Regions from separate parts of the Leuconostoc suionicum genome, predicted to be linked through region 3. Evidence: riboswitches for the same ligand, from Rfam matches in the RefSeq annotation. Region 3 holds a riboswitch; each other region holds the start of a gene.
What was found. Region 3 has a riboswitch for thiamine pyrophosphate ahead of thiW (energy coupling factor transporter S component ThiW). Riboswitches for the same ligand answer to the same signal wherever they lie in the genome.
Positions count from the first base shown of each region.

Region 1: it holds a riboswitch for thiamine pyrophosphate, as region 3 does, so the genes downstream of both, A6B45_RS07455 (ECF transporter S component) here and thiW (energy coupling factor transporter S component ThiW) in region 3, are expected to answer to the same signal.
Region 2: it holds a riboswitch for thiamine pyrophosphate, as region 3 does, so the genes downstream of both, A6B45_RS03780 (ECF transporter S component) here and thiW (energy coupling factor transporter S component ThiW) in region 3, are expected to answer to the same signal.

Region 1 covers NZ_CP015247.1:1,495,129-1,501,350, forward strand. The annotation lists gene nadE (ammonia-dependent NAD(+) synthetase) at 1-249, shown strand, start outside; gene A6B45_RS07440 (YiiX/YebB-like N1pC/P60 family cysteine hydrolase) at 343-861, opposite strand; gene A6B45_RS07445 (energy-coupling factor transporter transmembrane component T family protein) at 884-1,552, opposite strand; gene A6B45_RS07450 (ABC transporter ATP-binding protein) at 1,549-2,952, opposite strand; gene A6B45_RS07455 (ECF transporter S component) at 2,966-3,556, opposite strand; TPP riboswitch at 3,680-3,769, opposite strand; TPP riboswitch at 3,898-4,000, shown strand; gene tenA (thiaminase II) at 4,072-4,776, shown strand; gene hisC (histidinol-phosphate transaminase) at 4,816-5,889, opposite strand; gene hisE (phosphoribosyl-ATP diphosphatase) at 5,873-6,217, opposite strand.
Region 2 covers NZ_CP015247.1:733,663-739,884, forward strand. The annotation lists gene ylqF (ribosome biogenesis GTPase YlqF) at 1-387, shown strand, start outside; gene A6B45_RS03760 (ribonuclease HII) at 380-1,141, shown strand; gene A6B45_RS03765 (energy-coupling factor transporter transmembrane component T family protein) at 1,125-1,766, opposite strand; gene A6B45_RS03770 (energy-coupling factor ABC transporter ATP-binding protein) at 1,763-3,136, opposite strand; gene A6B45_RS03775 (thiamine-binding protein) at 3,167-3,460, opposite strand; gene A6B45_RS03780 (ECF transporter S component) at 3,457-4,038, opposite strand; TPP riboswitch at 4,318-4,407, opposite strand; gene A6B45_RS03785 (tRNA (adenine(22)-N(1))-methyltransferase) at 4,658-5,347, shown strand; gene A6B45_RS03790 (Nif3-like dinuclear metal center hexameric protein) at 5,344-6,129, shown strand; gene pepT (peptidase T) at 6,173-6,222, shown strand, end outside.
Region 3 covers NZ_CP015247.1:925,968-932,189, reverse strand. The annotation lists gene A6B45_RS04590 (MarR family winged helix-turn-helix transcriptional regulator) at 1-435, opposite strand, end outside; gene A6B45_RS04585 (winged helix-turn-helix transcriptional regulator) at 627-986, shown strand; gene A6B45_RS04580 (NADPH-dependent F420 reductase) at 1,074-1,640, opposite strand; gene A6B45_RS04575 (hydroxyethylthiazole kinase) at 1,831-2,649, opposite strand; gene thiW (energy coupling factor transporter S component ThiW) at 2,657-3,166, opposite strand; TPP riboswitch at 3,403-3,502, opposite strand; TPP riboswitch at 3,585-3,674, opposite strand; gene celB (PTS cellobiose transporter subunit IIC) at 3,850-5,184, opposite strand; gene A6B45_RS04560 (sugar transporter) at 5,202-5,756, opposite strand; gene A6B45_RS04555 (PTS cellobiose transporter subunit IIA) at 5,713-6,072, opposite strand; gene A6B45_RS04550 (BglG family transcription antiterminator) at 6,069-6,222, opposite strand, start outside.

The sequences.
Region 1 (6,222 bases), 570 kb from region 3:
AAGCAACTTCTCGAAGCATTACACGCCCCAAAGCATCTATACGACAAAGTACCTACTGCAGATCTTGAGGATGAACGCCCACAGTTGCCTGATGAAGTTGCGCTGGGCGTTAAATACGATGTCATTGACGATTATTTGGAAGGCAAAGATGTGGCAAGCACTGATGCCGAACGAATAGAAGAAATGTATCTGACAACGCAACAAAAGCGTCACGAACCAATCACTATTTATGACACTTGGTTCTATTAACTCTAAAATTTTATCGTTATATTCCCGTATAACCACTAAAAAAGCCACAATATCATTATGTATTGTGGCTTTTTTAGTATTTAGTAATTTAAATTATAAGTCAATTTTTCCAACGTAATGTAACTGCGAATCGTGAGACATGTCATTGGGATTTGTTCCCAAAACATTGACTGGCACAGGTTCGTTTAGTTTCTTATAGTAAGCAGCCCAAAAGTCAGAAATTTGTTCTCGTCTGTCTCCAAAAAACATTGGTTGCTCACTAAATTTGACAAAGTCTTCAAAGGCTATCACTACCAACTGTGAACAATAGAAGCTGTCCGTACCTGGCTGAAAAGAAAAGTTATAAGGTTTACCCAAATGCTTTTTAGCATTAATAATAATTTGCTTTGTATTTTTAACATTTGTGCGGTAAACATCAGCACTTTTATTTTTCTCTAAAAAGCGGTGAAGCGATTGTAAACAAACGCCTGAATCAGCTGTTGCATGAATGACAGTTTCTTCGTCGGCTAATATCGCGACATGAACAAAGTTTCCCGTTGATTCTGCAATACCTTCATCCAAATCGCTATGTCCATTTTTTACAAAAAGTAAATCTGCTTGTTTTAATTTCATAATCACAGTTTAACACAATTATTTACCAAAGCTTAATAACAAATAAACAGTATTGAATAAGTAGCATAACGACGCCAATGATTAGCCACCCAGAAACTTTTGTTGGAAATAGTCGGTGGTAACTACGGCTTTCACCTTCTTCAAAGCCATGAGAGGTCATAGCCATCGCTAAATTATTTGACCATATTAATGCTTGACTAATGGCTTTAAAATAAAGTTTAGGCGACCAAAAACTCAAGATCTCGCCTCGCATCAGCCCCACTGCCCGAATCTTTTTAACTGAATTTATAATTTTGGGAATAAAACTCAATGCACCCAGAATGCCATATACAAAGGTTGCGGACATTTTGACATTTTGTTCAAGAGAACGTAATAATTCGTACAAAACCATAGTCGACATAAATGCCGCACCCATGAATATATAAGCACCTACACGTGTGGTCATTACTAGTGCAAAATGTAATCGTTGTGATTCGTCTCCTGCACCAAAAAAATAAAATGATGTGAATGATCCGACTGCCGGCAAAATTGATACAATCAATAATCGAGCAAAAGTTTTCAAATGGCTTTTAGTCACTATTAAAATCAAAATACTAACAATAATTAAAAACAGATTGAGATAAACTGATTTTGTGAACGCAATTTCTATCGAAATAAGCAACACTAATAGTAATTTCTGTGTTTCATTCATGAATTAACTACACTTTCATATTTCAAACCATCTTGATTAAAGTGAACATGATAATCAATATATTGAATAATGCCGTGTGTTTGGTGTGAAATCATGATAATACTTTGTTCAAGGTCATTTGACGACTGTTTAATGATTTGCATGAGATGTTGAATAGAATTCGTATCCAATCCTGATAATGGCTCATCTAACAGCAAGGTATCGGGTGCAATAATTAACATAATCAGTATTTGTAGCTTTTTTTGTTGTCCACCTGACAATTCGTAAACACTATGCTTTCCAAGACCTATTAAATTTAACTTTTGGATGCACTGGTCAATCTTCTCAGTTGTCCAATAATCAGCGTGATGGCCATGGGCTCTAGCCTGCTCAACCTCTTCAGAAACAGTAATGTTTAAAAATTGGTCAGCTGCATTTTGAAATACTAAACCAACTTTCCTAGCATATATTTTCTTACGAAGTTTATTGAGTAGCTTCCTTTGATACAACAACAAACCCTCATAATCGTGTAATTTTGCAAAAGTAAGCAGTAAGCTTGATTTCCCAATACCGTTGGGTCCAGTAATTAAGGTGATTTTATCTTTTGCCCACTCAAAACTGCTATTCTTCAAAATGGATTGCTTACCGTTGTTTACCGTCACATGTGCCATACTAAACACAGACTCATTAAAGTCATTATTAGTAACAATACCATCATTTACATCTTGTTTAAAAAAAGAAGACCAAACTGTAGAATCAACAGGTGCTATATGTCGATTTTCAATACGATATAAATCTGTTATAAGGTTTTCATATCCACTTGTGTCGTGATCTGAAACTAAAATGCCATGCCCCTGATCAACTAATTTTTTTAGCAATACTTGTAACTCCTGTCGATGTTCTGGATCAACGGCCGCAAAAGGTTCATCCAATAAAATAATTTCTGCGCCCATCGCTAATGTTTCAGCTAAAGCAACCTTTTGCAATTCGCCACCTGACAAGTATGAAAGTTCTCGGTGTCGTAGCGATTCAATTCCTACTTCTGATAAAGCAGAATTAATTCTCTTATCAATTTCCTCGGTAGTTAAAGATAAATTTTCTAACGAAAAAATCAATTCATCTTCTACGTGATCCATGGCAAATTGTTGATCTGGATGCTGAAATAGCATGGCAACTTTTTTAGCACGATGGTTCGCTTTGATTTGAGCAATTGACTGATGATTCAAAGACACCTTCTGTGACAATTCGCCGCCATATTTAGGATATAATCCAGCTAAGGCAGTCATCAAAGTTGATTTACCACATCCAGATGAACCAACTAATAATATAAATTGTTCTGGTCTAATCTCGAGTGAAATATCTTCTAAGATAATTTCATCGTCAAATTTAATATCTAAATGATTGGCCTTTAATTCCGTCATACTTTTATTGACCTTATCGATTTGTTTTTAATAATTTAGACTTCTCTAGCAAGTTGACAATCCAGTAAACTAATAGACCGGCAAAAAATGCAATTGAAATCCAGCGAACAATAAACAACCCAACTAGCATACCAAAATTAAATTGTAGATATCCGTCGTGGAATAATGACCAGATGAATGTCACGCATGTTCCGGTAAATGTTGATAAAATCAAACCCATTTTCCAGCTTTTATATCCTGTCAAGGTAAAACCAAGTTCTGATCCGATACCTTGAATAAATCCAGAAATTAGTGTTGCAACACCCCAATAGCCGCCCAACAAGGCTTCTCCAGTGGCGCCAAGCAATTCACCTATTAATCCCGCACCAACACGTTTCAATAAATAACTAGCCAATGGGGCTGCCATCATCCATGGCCCAATAGTGATTGCGATGGTGTATTGGTGTAACCCAAGTGGAACTAAGACAGCATCAAGTGCTGTGTACACTGGATCCATAATAAAATAAATCACACCAAAGGCAATACCAATCAACGCCATTAAAATTACTTCTCGCAAAGACCACTTCCCTTTTGATCCCGCTGTTACTGTTTCTACTTGTTCCATAAACATCTCTCCTCTTGTTTCGAGGTCGTATGTTTCGATAAAATACCTTTTATAGTTATAAGTGTCTATACAAAAAGCCACCAACCACAAAAGAATTTAGTGATTGATGGCATCAAAAAGACATCTTAATCTAACTTATTCTTCCTTCGCAGGTATTAACCTGACAGGTTCAATGGGTATTATCTCAACCTTACGGTACCCCAGATAAAATATTAACTTCGTGGATCAGTATAACCCATTCTAATTTTAAATGCAAAAATTTTTAGCCCATTAACTGAGCTATAAAACCATTTGCAATTTTAATATTTCAGTGCTATGCTAATCTCATTAAAAAAATATATGCTGTCCACTAGGGGTGCCTTCTTGGCTGAGATGATATTACTTATCAATCCCTTCGAACCTGATCTAGTCAATGCTAGCGTAGGAAAGTGGTATTCTTTTTACAAAAGATACTCTTTTTTGCCTAGTCAAGAGAGAGTTTTTTTGTTGGACATGTAAACATTTTAGGAGAAATTATGTTTTCAGAAGAACTGCGCACCCAAGCTGCGCCAATTATGACAGCCATTCATGATCACGCATTTGTTCGTGGCATTGCGGACGGATACGTCCCCCGAGAAGCTTTGATTTTTTACGTCGAACAAGATTTCCAATATCTTAGTGAATTTATCAAAATTTATGCCAATGCCATTACCAAATTAACTGATCGTAATGAAATGAAATTTTTTGCTGATTCAATTGATTTTATTTTAAATAGCGAAATTCATCCCCATCATGTTTTTTGTGAGGTTGCCGGTGTCGAATATGAAAGATTACAACACGCCACGCCAACACCTAAAGCATATCTATACGAATCACATATGTATCGTGCGGCTGACACCGGATCCTTATTAAATATTCTAGCTGCTTTTCAGGCGTGCCCTTGGACCTATAATGAAATTGCAAAAAAACAAGTTCGGGAGAAAGCGAACACAAATGATAACCCATTCAAAAGCTGGATTGATTTTTACGATAATGCAGATGATGATTCGGAAGTTTCACTATCCGACAAAATCTTTGAATGGATAGATCGCTTGGCAGAAAATGCAACAACTCAACAACGCCAACAGGCAAAACAGTTTTTTCTTAAAAGTTGTGAATTAGAATGGCAGTTCTGGGAACAAGCCTACCACCAAGAAGACTGGCGCTTCAAAGATGTATTAAATCAGGCAAACACTTTGTAAGGATATTGATGTAAAGAAGTGAAATTTAATAACACAAAATTATTTGTTTGTAGCTTTCAAAAAAGCCAATTTTAATTCAGCATTGTCTTCTGGTGTACCTAACGCAATACGAATCCACTCAGGATTAAGTCGATCGTTGACTTGGAAACCTTGTTCTAATAATTTTTGACCAACCTTTTTCGTCTCGCCAACCTTTATCCAAATAAAATTAGCCTGTGATTCATAAAACTTAAACTTGTTTTGAGTCAAAAATTCTTGGAACTTTTGGCGCTCTACTTGAAAACGTTGGGCATTTTTCTGTAAGTATTCTTGATCCAATACAGCAGCCGTGCCGCCAGCAATCTGATAGGTTGATAAATTATACGGTAAACGGACTGCTTGCATCGCACTATAAAGGGGATCTTGCATAATGCCATATCCAACACGTAAATTAGCTAGACCGTAAGCCTTTGATAAGGTACGTAGCACAACCAAGTTTGTATACTCAGCTACCAAAGGTGCCATAGTAGCATCAGGTTCATCTACAAAATCATAGTAGGCTTCGTCTACTACTAACGTAATATTTACTGGTAGCTTGTCCAAAAAGCGCTTAATGGAGCTAGTTGTTTCGAATACCCCCGTTGGATTGTTGGGGTTAGCTATCCATACCATAGCGGTTTTATCATCAATAGCATCTAAAATCGCATCAAAATCAACATGCCCATTGTCAACATTAACGGGTATTTTTTTTGTTGTAGACTGTTCGATTTGTGCATGCATCGCATATTCACCAAATGTTGGATTAGGAATAATAATATTTGATCCTGGTTCCAACACAACACGAGTCAACAGCTCAATCAATTCATCTGCGCCAGCGCCAAACACCAAATGTTGTGGATCAACGTGATTTAACTTAGCTACTGCTTCACGTAGTTCTGTCGCTTGCCCATCTGGATAATAACCTAAAATATCATCTGAAACAGCACGTACAGCTTGAGCAACTTTTGGCGATGGACCGTATACAGACTCATTAGCTGATAAGCGAGCTAAATGTTGCAAGCCGTACTTTGCTTTTACAGTTTCTACTGGTAATTCTGCTTGATAAGCTGCTAAAGCTTTAACTGTCTTTTTCATTTTTCTTGTCTCCTCGCCAATCAGCTCGTTCATGCAATAATGATTTTTTTCCTAAACGTGACCCTAATTCATCTTTAATATCATCTAAACTGACACCCTTTTCAACTAATAAGACCATTAAATGAAACAATAAATCTGAAGTTTCATAAATTAACTCTTCATTATTATTTTTGGCGCCGAGAATTACTTCCGTGCTTTCTTCTCCTACTTTTTTTAGGATTTTATCTAATCCTTTTTGATATAGATAATCAGTATAGGATCCTGTTTGGGGATTTTGTTTGCGATCAAGTGCTTGTTCATAAAGTTCTTCAATTGTTTGTTGTGGCATCATTT
Region 2 (6,222 bases), 190 kb from region 3:
ACGAAGAAAGTTGCTTGGCTAAAAACGCCAACAAAATTAGAATTACTCGATTCCCCAGGAGTGCTCTGGCCAAAGTTTGAAGATCAGAACATCGGCATGAAACTAGCATTAACAGGAGCGGTGAAAGATACAATCTTTGCCAAAGATGATGCTGCACTATTTTTGATTAACTTTTTTCGAGAGTATCGACCAGAGGCCATTATTGAGCGATATTATTTGAACGACAATATTTTTGATCAAGAAAATGTAGATGTTTTATTATCCATCACAAGCAAATTAGGATTCAAAGACGATTATGACAAGGCCAGTGAACGAATACTAAATGATCTTAGAAAAAATAAATTAGGGGCGTTTACACTTGATTTAATTGAGATGAAAAATGACTGACACAATTGCAAATATTAAATTACAATTGAAAAATATGTCGCCTAACGATGGGCAGTTGCTGATTTGGCAACAAGATAAACGTGTTGGCGTACAAAATGCTCTGAGGGCTTGGCAAAAAAAACAAGTGATGGTTCAGGAAAAACGTGAGCATTTTTTGTCGCGTTTTGATATTGAGCGTCAGTACTGGATGCAAGGATACGATTTAGTTGCTGGCGTGGATGAAGTTGGTCGTGGGCCTTTAGCTGGTCCAGTTGTTGCAGCAGCTGTTATTTTACCGCATGATTTTGATGTTTTAGATGTCATAGATTCTAAGCAGTTATCTGCAAAAAAAAGAGACGAATTGTACGACAAAATTATAGAAAAAGCAATTTCTATAGGTGTTGGTAGCGTAGAAGCCTCAATTATTGATGAAATTAATATTTATGAAGCAGCACGTGTTGCGATGACAGAGGCAGTCAACCAGTTGGCTCCCGTACCTGAAGCTTTATTAATAGATGCTATGCGGCTAGATTTAGATTTGCCGCAAGAATTTTTAATTAAAGGAGATGCACGAAGTAATTCTATAGGTGCAGCTAGTATTATTGCAAAGGTCACACGTGATCGCCTAATGGCTTCTTATGGTTTAAAATATCATGGTTATGGTTTCGAAAAAAACGCTGGATACGGTACAAAAGAACATCTTGAGGGTATAAAAAAAATCGGCATTACACCGATTCATCGTAAAACATTTGCACCTATTAAAGATATATTATGATGCACTGTAATATGACTAAGAGACTGATTGCCATCGTCCAGTCTCTTTTTTTGATTACAATTGTTTTAAAGTGTGTCCGCTCAGCATTTTCGGTAAATCCATGTGAGGCCATAGCTTCTGCTAAACGAGTTGACCATCGGAGTGAGACCAAAATAGCTTTGAAAAATAATTGTGGTGAGTAAAATGTTAAAGATTCACCACGCATTAAGGCTGCCGTTCGAATAGTTTGAATTTCTTGTTTAACACGTGGCACAAAAGATAATGCACCGCGTAGACCGTAGACAAAAGTGGTTGGCACACGAAATTTTTGTTCGAGTGTGTCTAGAAGCAGGGTCATATCCGTTGTAAACGAAAAAGCCGCTCCTAGGAATATGTAGGCAACAATTCGAGTCATCATGATAATTGCCATGTCATGGGAACCAAAAGTTGTAAATGATGTCCATGCACCTAAGACAGGTAATATAGGCATGACAATTAATAGCAAATAACGTTTCCAAGACAGTTTTGAAAGAACAAGATAAATACCAGCAACAATCGTTACAACAACATTGATTTGATAATTTAGGATAAAAGTTAGTTCGATGCTAACGATAAGTATAAGTAGAAATTTAACACTTGGATTCATAAAAAATGCTCCATATATTGTAAAGTTTGATTAGATAGATGCAAATGATAATCAATGATTGGGCGTAGCTGATCTAGTTGATGACTAATAATAATAAAACGTTGTCGTCCAATGTCTGCGATTTCTCGTAAAATTTCGCCTACAACACGAACAGAATCTGTGTCCAGACCAGCAATAGGTTCGTCTAACAATAATATTGGTGTGCCAACAATTAACATCACCAAGAGTTGAACTTTTTTCTTTTGCCCGCCAGAGAGCTGGTAAACGACATGATCCTGTAGCCCATCCAAGTTTAAGCGCTCTAAGTAACGAGTAATGACTTTTTCGGACCATTTTTCTGGTTGTTGTGCATGTTGCATGCTCAACGCGATTTCCTCACGAATCGTCATTCGTAAAAATTGCCGTTCTGCATTTTGAAATATCAATGCTACTTGTTTTGCATATTTGGCAGCATTAAATTTTTTGATATTTTGGTCCATAAACAAAATGTCACCTTGGTAGGATTTTAGACGAGTGAGAGCATTGAAAAGGGATGACTTTCCTGTGCCATTTGCTCCGGTGAAGAGTGTAATTCCACTGGGGGCCAAAGGTAAATCGGAAATACTAATTAATTGACGTTGCCCCACTAAAAGTTCAAAATTTTTTAATTGCAAAACACCTTCTTTAGGTAATTGCAGGTGAACATTTTGTTCCGGTAAGATACGATTTTGAAAGTTACTAACAGTTGCTACTTTTTTGTGGTGTATTTCCCACACATGATCAACAAGTGGTTCGTACCCGTGTAAATCGTGATCAGTGATTAATATAGTGGTTTGTCCCTGTTTTTGTAAATCTTTTAATTTAGCTAATAGATCCTGGCGAGATTGGCTATCCACATTTGCAAACGGTTCGTCCAATAATAAGAAATCACTTTGCATTGCAACAATGATAGCTAATGCAACTTTTTGCTTCTCACCACCTGATAAGGTGTTAATGTCTTGATGGGTTAAGTCTGAGATACCAACAAATTCTAGAGCGTGCGTTGCACGTTGCTTGATATCAGAAGGATGAACTTGCAAGTTTTCTAAAGTGAAAATCAATTCATCCAGTGGTGTTTTCATAACAAATTGGGTGTCTGGATCTTGAAATAAAAAGCCGACGACTTTAGCTTTCTCGTTAGCTGGTAATGTGGTAACTGATTGATCATTCACAAGTACTTCACCTTTTAGTTGGGGATATAATCCTGCAAATATTCGGAGAAGGGTTGATTTTCCAGAACCAGATGGACCGATTAGTAGGTTAAAACTATTGTGAGATATTGACATGGTGGTGTCATCAAGTATTTTTGTATTGCCATATGACAAACTGACATGTTTTAAATGAGTAACCATAATAATTTCCTATGTACGCGGAAACTCCGCTTATTTATATTTATCTGTTTTCTTTGCAATGGTTAAAACATCAGAATCTGTAGCCATGTTTATTTTGCTGTATACCATGACGGGAATGTCACTAATTTGTGCTGCAACCTTGGGCAGATTTTTTAAAATATCCATTAGTTGATCGTAATCACCTTCAAGAGTTGATTCAAAAGCACCTACCTGATAGTTGACACCACTCTTGTTGATATAAGCAATCACATGATCAACTATGCGAATGACTTCTTCTGTGTCAGCTGTCATTGGTAATACTTGGACTGCAATGCTTGATATCATGAGACCACCTCGTTTTTATTAACTTCTAGAATACCTGATTTAGCAACCAATTTTTGTGTGAAGTAAACGATAACTCCTGCAAAAATAGCTGCTGAAATGAGGCGAGTAATGAATAATCCAATCAACAAACCAAATGAGTAATCGGCATAACCATTACGGAACAGGTCCCAAATAAATGTCACAACAGTAACTGTGATGACAGACATTGACAAACTCGTTTTGTCCCAACGACGGTAGCCAAATACAGCAAATCCAAGTTCGGTACCAAAACCTTGGATTAATGCAGCGACAACATTCATGACACCCCATTGAGAACCAAAGACCATTTCAATTGTGCCGGCAAGTGTTTCACCCACAATAGATGCACCGGGACGACGTAAAATGAACCCAGCCATAGGACCAGCCATTAGCCAAGGACCCAATGTTGCATCATTAGCATATGCGCTTAATCCGAATGGTGTTAAAAAGGCAGCGATGACATTATAGCCAAATGCCCAAGCCCAAAATATAAATCCAAAAAACACACCGATTAGTGCGATGAAGATAACATCGCGAAGTGACCATTTGTTTGCAGACATTTGCAAAACCTCCTAAAATTTCCGATATTAACCAATAAGAGTATGAGATATACAACTGTTTTCATGACTTATTGGTTAATAATTGATGTAACCGAAATCACCGCAAAATCGGGTGTAATTAGAAAAAGCCAGGCTTCACAAGGAAGACTGGCTTGAAAAATTGTGGTCATAATCTCAATGAAGAAACGATACTTAACAAACTTGTATTATTTCATCATCACATATTATAGTGATGACGTCACAAAACATAGTACTGTCAAAATATGTCATTTCATTAATACATTTTCAAGTAAATCTCCCTACGCTAGTATTATCTAGATCAGGTATAATGGGTTTTATCTCAGCGCGGCGGCACCCCAGATTTTGGTGTTTTCAGTTATTTGTGAAAAGCTCACGCATAGAGTGTAACACAGGACAAATTATCGTGCAAACTATTCGTATGCTGTAGAATTTAATTACTAAATAATGTTATATTTTCTAACATTCTAATGCTTTTAATTAAGAAATGTGAGTATGATGTAACTTGTGGCCCTTATTAATTAAAAGTACATGATATCAGCGAGATATTGACTTATTTGTTATACTAAAATGAGTAAAAAAACAACTCTAAGGATAGAAAATGGACAGTATTCATCTTTCACCACGGCTTGCAGCTGTGGCTTCATTTGTACCCAAAGGCGCAAGGTTAGCCGATATTGGCTCTGATCACGCCTATTTACCTGCTAATCTATTAATCAATAACAAAATTTCGTTTGCAATTGCTGGTGAGGTTGCTAAAGGGCCTTACGAAAATGCGCAGCACGAAATTGTTCGAAGATCGTTAACCACGCAACTTGAGGCGAGATTGGCGAATGGATTAGCGGCAATTAAAGATGAGGATCATATTGATACGGTCACAATCGCTGGTATGGGCGGTGTCTTAATTACAGACATATTAGAAGCGGGATTTTCAAAAGCCAAACGATTTGAAACGCTTATACTACAACCTAATACCGATGAGCACATTGTGCGAACATGGCTAAACAACCATCAGTATAAAATTAACGATGAGGTTATTGAACAAGAGGATAACCATTTTTACGAAATTATGGTTGCAACAGAGGGCACTCAAAGTTTATCAAGCCTTGATAAAAAATTTGGTCCGGTCTTGCGAAAGCAAAAAACATCAGTTTTTGTTGCTAAATGGCAGAAAGAATTGGATCGCATCGACACAATTTTTGAAAATCTTGAATTTGCTGGGAAAGCGGATTCACCTATTTATCAAGAGTGGAAAAACAAATATCAGCAAATTCAGGAGGTTATCAAGTGATTGCACAAGAGTTAATTAACAAGATTGAGCTTTTTGCACCTAAACAATTAGCTGAGGAGGGTGACCCTACAGGACTGCAAATTGGTGATCCTAAACAGCCTGTGCATCGAGTAATGACAGCCCTTGACGTTCGCCCAGAAGTGGTTCAAGAGGCAATTGACAATCAGGTCGATTTTATATGGGCACACCATGAGGTCATGTTCTTTCCGGCAAAAAATCTAGACCTATCACAGCCTCAAAATCGAATGTATGCAGATTTGATTCAACACCATATTGTTGTTTATGCTTCACATACTAATATGGACAGCGCACAAGGTGGCATGAATGATTGGTTGGCTGAAGCACTTGGTATTCAAAATGCAGTGCCTCTGGTACCAAATGTAGATAAGAGAACGGGTCTTGGCAGGATTGGACAATTAGTGCAACCAATTTCTGTACAAGAATACGCTGTGAAAATTCGTGATTTGTTTCAAGTTCAAGCAGTGCGCGTTATCGCTAACGATGTGACAAAGCCAATTCAAAAGATCGCTGTGCTAGGTGGAGATGGAGGCCGTTGGTGGCGGGTTGCGCAACAAGCAGGAGCTGATGCCTACGTCACAGCCGATGTCTACTATCACGTTGGGCACGACATCTTGGCTTCAAATTTTATTGTGATTGATCCTGATCATCACATGGAAGCCATTGCTAACAAAAAAATGGTTGCTAAGGTCAAAGAATGGTTTGGCGACACTGTTGATGTAGTTGCTACAAAAATCAATACAGATCCATACAAATATATTTAGTTACCGGTTAAAACAGTGAGCAAATGCTCAAAAGGAGTAATATATGACAAAGTATCCTGAATTAACAGAACGTTTTTTGAAGTATATAAAAGT
Region 3 (6,222 bases):
TATCATCTTTTTTAAGACCTGATTAAGTGCCTGATTTTCTCGCAATACTTCTTCAATTGGACGTCCAACTTGATGTATTAGGTTGTCACGCATAATTCTGATTTCAGACAAAATACGTTCAAAAGTAGTTGCTTTCTGATCAGACATTTTTAAGACCTTGACGCGTCTATCCTGTGAACTTTGCACCTTAACAATCCAAGACTTATTGACAAGTTTCTCAATTACAGGTGTCAATGTATTACTTGACAACTCAAGTTCGGCACCGATATCCATTAGCTTCACCGAATTCTGTTTATAAATAATCAGTAAACTCATATATTGCAAATATGATAAATCATATTTTTCTAGTACATAACCGTACAGATGATGAAAATAACGATTTGTATTGTATATTGACAAGCACAATTCGTCGTAAAGATGTTCATCTTTATTCATATCATAACCTCCTGGGAAATATTATATCGCATACGATATATATTGCAAATAATACATTCCAACTTAAAAAAATGATTGATTATATGTTGTAGTTATTTGCCTTATCATCAAAGAAAGCCTATAATAATTAAAACGTACTAAAAGTAACCTACACACTTTAAGTATCTTTCAAACTAAAAAGGATAATCATTATGTCTAGAAAATTATTGGAACAAAATGGCATCTGCCCTGTAGCAACGACTATTGATCTACTCAGCAGCAAATGGAAGGTATTAATTATTCGTGATCTTTTACCTGGAACAAAACGCTTTTCAGAATTAAAAATTAGTGTAGCCGGTATTAGTCAAAAAATGTTAACGCAAAGTTTGAGAGAGATGGAAGAAGACGGCCTCGTTGTTCGTCAGGTCTTTGCTGTAGTACCTCTTAGAGTAGAGTATAGTTTATCAACCTTAGGACAAAGTATGCGTCCAGTTATTGATTCGATGGCTGACTGGGGCAGTTTCTATCTTGACAAAAATCCAGACAAAAGAAAAGCTTTGCTGGAACAATAAAATTAAAGCATATACATTTTTCGGATGAATATACTGTGCAAAATAAAAAGCAACTATCTTTGAAATAGTTGCTTTTTATTTTGGAATTTACTTAGTAACTGAAAAGCCACCTGTCCAGCCAATTTGTTCACTAGCTGCCAAGGTCATCTGTAGAAAGCCAGTTGCTTCTAATTCGCGAGCTCGATTAAGTTGACCCGCATCAAGAACATTTAAATCGCTATCATTCAAAGCCTCGATAAATAGCTCCTTCCCTTCATCATTTCCTGCTACCAAAACGGTTGTTGTATTTTCACCAATCGTTCCACTTTGTAGCGTAGCAGCAAAATTTGTATTAAATGCCTTAAGTACTATGCTATCTGGCAACTTATTTTGTAGTTCTTCTGCTGCTGAACTATCAGCGGGAACAACTAATTCATTCCATGTCTCAAAGTTCAAGGGATTTGTTATATCAACAACAACTTTTCCTTTTAATTCTTGTTTGTATTGTTGAGCGATTGTGTCTAAAGCAGGATAAGGCACAGCCAAAATAACTAATTCACTAAGGCTCGTAGCTGTACCCTCTGAAGTTAAATAGTTGACATCATTGCCAGCTTTTTCAAAATTAGCTCCGATTGCCTGTCCCATATTGCCTTTACCAAAAATTGTTACTTTCATGATAGAACCTCATTTCCATAATTATTTGTTTTGTTCACTATAATAACTATAATACGTTTGCAAACTAATTGATAGTAGGCAGTTTATAGTTAGTAGATATATATTAGTAACCTATTGGTATATTAATACTTTATATCAATAACATGCTTTTATGCTTAACATTTCATTGACTTAATTGCTATTTTTTTAATCATGAATATTTAATGTTAAACACCCATTGCGGATCATTGCACAACAAATCAATTTGGTTAAGAACTTCTCGTCTAAAGTTTTCCATTCCTCCGTTTGTTAGTAACAGTGCTTTTTCAGCTGCTATATTGAGGTAGCTAATTGCAAATTGACTGGCAACCCATGGATCTTTACCGACCCCGAGAAGTGTAGTTATCATTGCGCCAACCATGTCTCCTGTCCCAACAAACTTATTCAATTCATCGACGCCATTGTTTAAAATAAGGTGTTTATCATTTTGAACAATGACATCCTTTTTTCCTGTTGCCAGAAACACAGTATCGGCATAATCCGTTGTTATTTGTTTCAAAGAAAAAATGAGATCTTTTAACGCTTGATCATGCTGATCAGAGCTAGTACCATCAATACCTTTTGCTAACGATGGTAGGCCGACAAATCTTCTAATTTCTGAAGTATTTCCTTTGATAACCGTTGGATGATTATGTGCCATAGCAATTCCTAACTTTGTTCGTTCATTAGTAATACCATAGCCTACTAGATCCACAACAGTCGGTTTTTTAGTCATATCTGTTAAAGAGCTAGCTTGACGGAGACTTTGTTCGTGTGACTCATTAAGTCGGCCCATATTTAGTAGTAATGCATCTGTTGACTCAAATAATGACGAAAACTCACGGGTATCACTACTCATAATAGGTTTACCACCAAGATACAATATAGTATTAGCCACCGTTTCTAACGTAATATCATTGATTATGCAATGTACTAACGGCGGCTTTTGCAAAGGTAAAATTGATTTAATTTTTATTAATTCATTTTTCATAGCTACGCTACCCAACAAACATTCCTTGAATTTCTTTAAAGGAATTGATTTTTAGCAAATTTCCTAAAACAAAATAAGTGATTACTGATCCAATTATAGTTGCACCCACAAAACGAGGTGTATACACAAACCAGTACAAGTTTTGTTGTTGTCCAGTAAACCAGACCATCACCGGAACTGAAATTAACGATCCTATAATTCCAGTCCCAAGAAATTCTCCAAACATTGACCAATACATATTTCGGCCATACTTATACAAGATACCTGCACCGAAGGCGCCAAAGATTGAACCAGTCAAAGCCAATGGGGGTATACCTAACATTAGCATTCTTATTATTCCAGTGACTACTGCCATAACAACTGCATATACTGGTCCTAGAATTACACCAGCAATAATATTCATGACACTGGACATTGGTGCCATTCCTTCAATTCTAAAAATTGGAGATAACACGATATCTAGCGCTATCATAATTGTAACGACCATTATTTTTGTTAACTTAACATTTTTATTCATTATGATTTCCTTTTTAATATTCCATTGTATTTTTATATTTTAATGATTGTGTTAATTTCGATTAGAGCATAGTTAAACCACCATCTATGAATAGACATTGGCGGTCATATTATTTGCAAGCTCTCAGGCCAGAAATACAGCTGAACCTGCCACATCATAATCAAATTCCTTTCCCAATAAAAAAAGTGCCCTTAAATACATAAAAAAGGACACTTTTGACAACAGTACATGTCGTTATCAAATATTGGTCACTTTCCTACGCTAGTATTAACTAGATCAGGTTCAAAGGGACCGATATACATCATCTCAGTCTTTGCGACGCCCCTAGTGATTATTATTCATTTTTCAAAAAAATCCTTTCAACAAGTCATTTTATGCAATAAAAAAACATTTTCCTCACCTAGAGAAAAATGCTACGTTAAAAAATGTAGCACTTTCCTACGCTGATGTTAATCAGTTCAGGTTCGAAGGGTTCTTCTCAGCCATTTTGGCGCCCCTAGCACAAGCATTATTGTATCATAAATTTTCTATTAAATGTAAGTAATTCATTCTATTTTTCACATAAGTTTATCATTAAGTGATATTCTTACTGATGAAATTTACCTTTCACAAATCAGCCAGTCGAGAATATAAAAAATACCAGTCTGTTACTAAACACAGACCAGTATTTTGATGCCTCGTCATTAAGGCTGTACTTGCGTTTTCCCCTGCTCATCATTGTACAACTTAGTATCATATATTTTGATAAATGGTAAGTAAATAATGAAAGCTATTACAACACAGATTATTGCTAAGACTGCTGCTTTCCAATCAACGGTACTAATAAATGCACCGATTCCGGCTGGGGATGGCCATGGTGCTTGAATAACAATTGGTCGAATGATATGGAAGTTAATGGCTGCATAAGCAACGGAAGCTGTTGCCATTGGTGCCAAGAAAAATGGAATAGCTAGATAAGGATTATAAACAATTGGTAGTCCAAATATTAACGGCTCGTTAATATTGAAAAATGATGGTACGATTGAAGCTCGACCCAAAACTTTGAGCTGTTCGGAACGTGCTAGTAAAGTAATAAATATGCATAATCCAAGTGTCGCACCAGAACCACCTAAGATAGCAAAGGCATTATTAAATTCTCCAGCAAACGGTATGTTAGCCCCATTTGAATTTGCTACCATATTTGCTAAGAAGATAGGCGTAATGAATGCGGAAATAATGTTAGCGCCATGAATACCAACAATCCACAAGGCATGAATCAAGAACTCAATCACCATAATTCCTAGCCAGGTGCTAGTCATGCTTGTGACGAAGCTAAATGGTATTGCAATCATTTTGAAAATGTCAGTACCGAGTAACACTAAGGAACCATTAATACCCAGTACAACAAAAGCAATAACGAAAGTTGGAATTAATGCCGTAAATGATCTTGATACACCTTCCGGTACAGCATCCGGCATTTTAATCGTCCAGTTATGTTTCACACAGAATGAATACAACCAGACTGCTAAAATAGCCATAATAATCGCTGTGAAAATACCACTTGTTCCAACACGGTCGATTGTGCTGGTCATTCTAAATCCGTTGATAACTGTTTCGTCCTTGGATATGGTATTTAGCAGAACAATTTTTCCACCTTTTAAAACCAATTCTGGCAAGCACATAAAGAATGCAAATAGCGATAAGAAGGCACCATTTAATGGCGCTACTTTTAGTTTATCTTCTGTTTGAATAATACGAGTTAATTGAAAACCAATTGCTAAACTAAAATACATGGCTAAGATACCCATGGTTGCTGTGTTGGCAATCATGTACAAATCGCTAAACTTAAAGAATGTTGCATCGAAAAAATCATTTAAAAACGGAAATACTGTCGGTAATATATTCAAAACTAATATCATAGATCCCACAATTGTAAAAGGAATTGAAGCCATACCAGCAGCCATGATAGCCCTCACAATTCTATATTGTGAAACTTTGGTCATTGGTTTCAAAAGCACTTTTTGTAGGAAATTAAACATAGGTCCATTTTCCATAACTATTTCATCTCCTTATTATTTTTAAGAACGGACTGATAGGCTGTCAAACGTGCGTAGTATTTATCGTGATTTGTTGCAATCAAGCCTAACCTTTTGTTAACTATGAGAAGTATGCTACTACTGAGTAGTAACAGGATTAATACCACTAAGCGGTTACTACCAGTATTTTGTATAAATTGGTAAAAAAATGTAAATAACGATGTTGGGATGCTCACCATTAAAATGATATTCACGATAAGCTGTGATCTGAAAAACACTTTTGAATAAGTCAGTTGGTTCGTATGATGTCCAAACAACTTAATTTGTTCAATAATTGCTAGCGAAGCGATAAGCATTAAAGAAATAGGTATTAGTGCCACTGGGGTCTGCCACATAATTATGGCCCAATACAAGTTTACGAACAGAAAGAACGCCGTGGCATAACGAATTAACATGAATCGATTAAACTGCATGCTTTTGAGGCTCATTTCCGTACGATTTTTTTCGATTGCGACCTCTAAACCATACTGCTTATCCTGTGGCCTTTTTGGCCCTTGTTTGATTCCTTTTTTCAATGTCTTGTACCTCCTCATAAAGAGTCTGCATTTCAATAGCCATCTCACGTAAAGTCATCGTTGTCATTAAGTGGTCTTGTGCATGGACTAATATAATTTCCATATCAATATGACTACCCTCAGCGTATTCTTGTAATAAGTTTGTTTGCGATTTATGAGCTAATAGTAATTCGTCATTTGATAATTTTAGATTTTCGTTAGATAACTTAAAGTTTTTTTCTCTCATAGCTTCAAAAGCCTTATGAACCATTGTGCGCGCATTTCCACTGTGTAAAATAATTTCAAAAGCGACAACTTGAATGTCTTCTGATTTCATATATACTTACCTCCTTTCATCATTAACAGAAAATTATGCCGAAATTCTGAAAAATTTTTTGAGGCAACTAATCGACGCTGTTCTTCAGTATTTTCTGTGAATTTTACTATTGCCTGCGTTGTTTCTGTTAGACCCTTATTGCTCCGATAA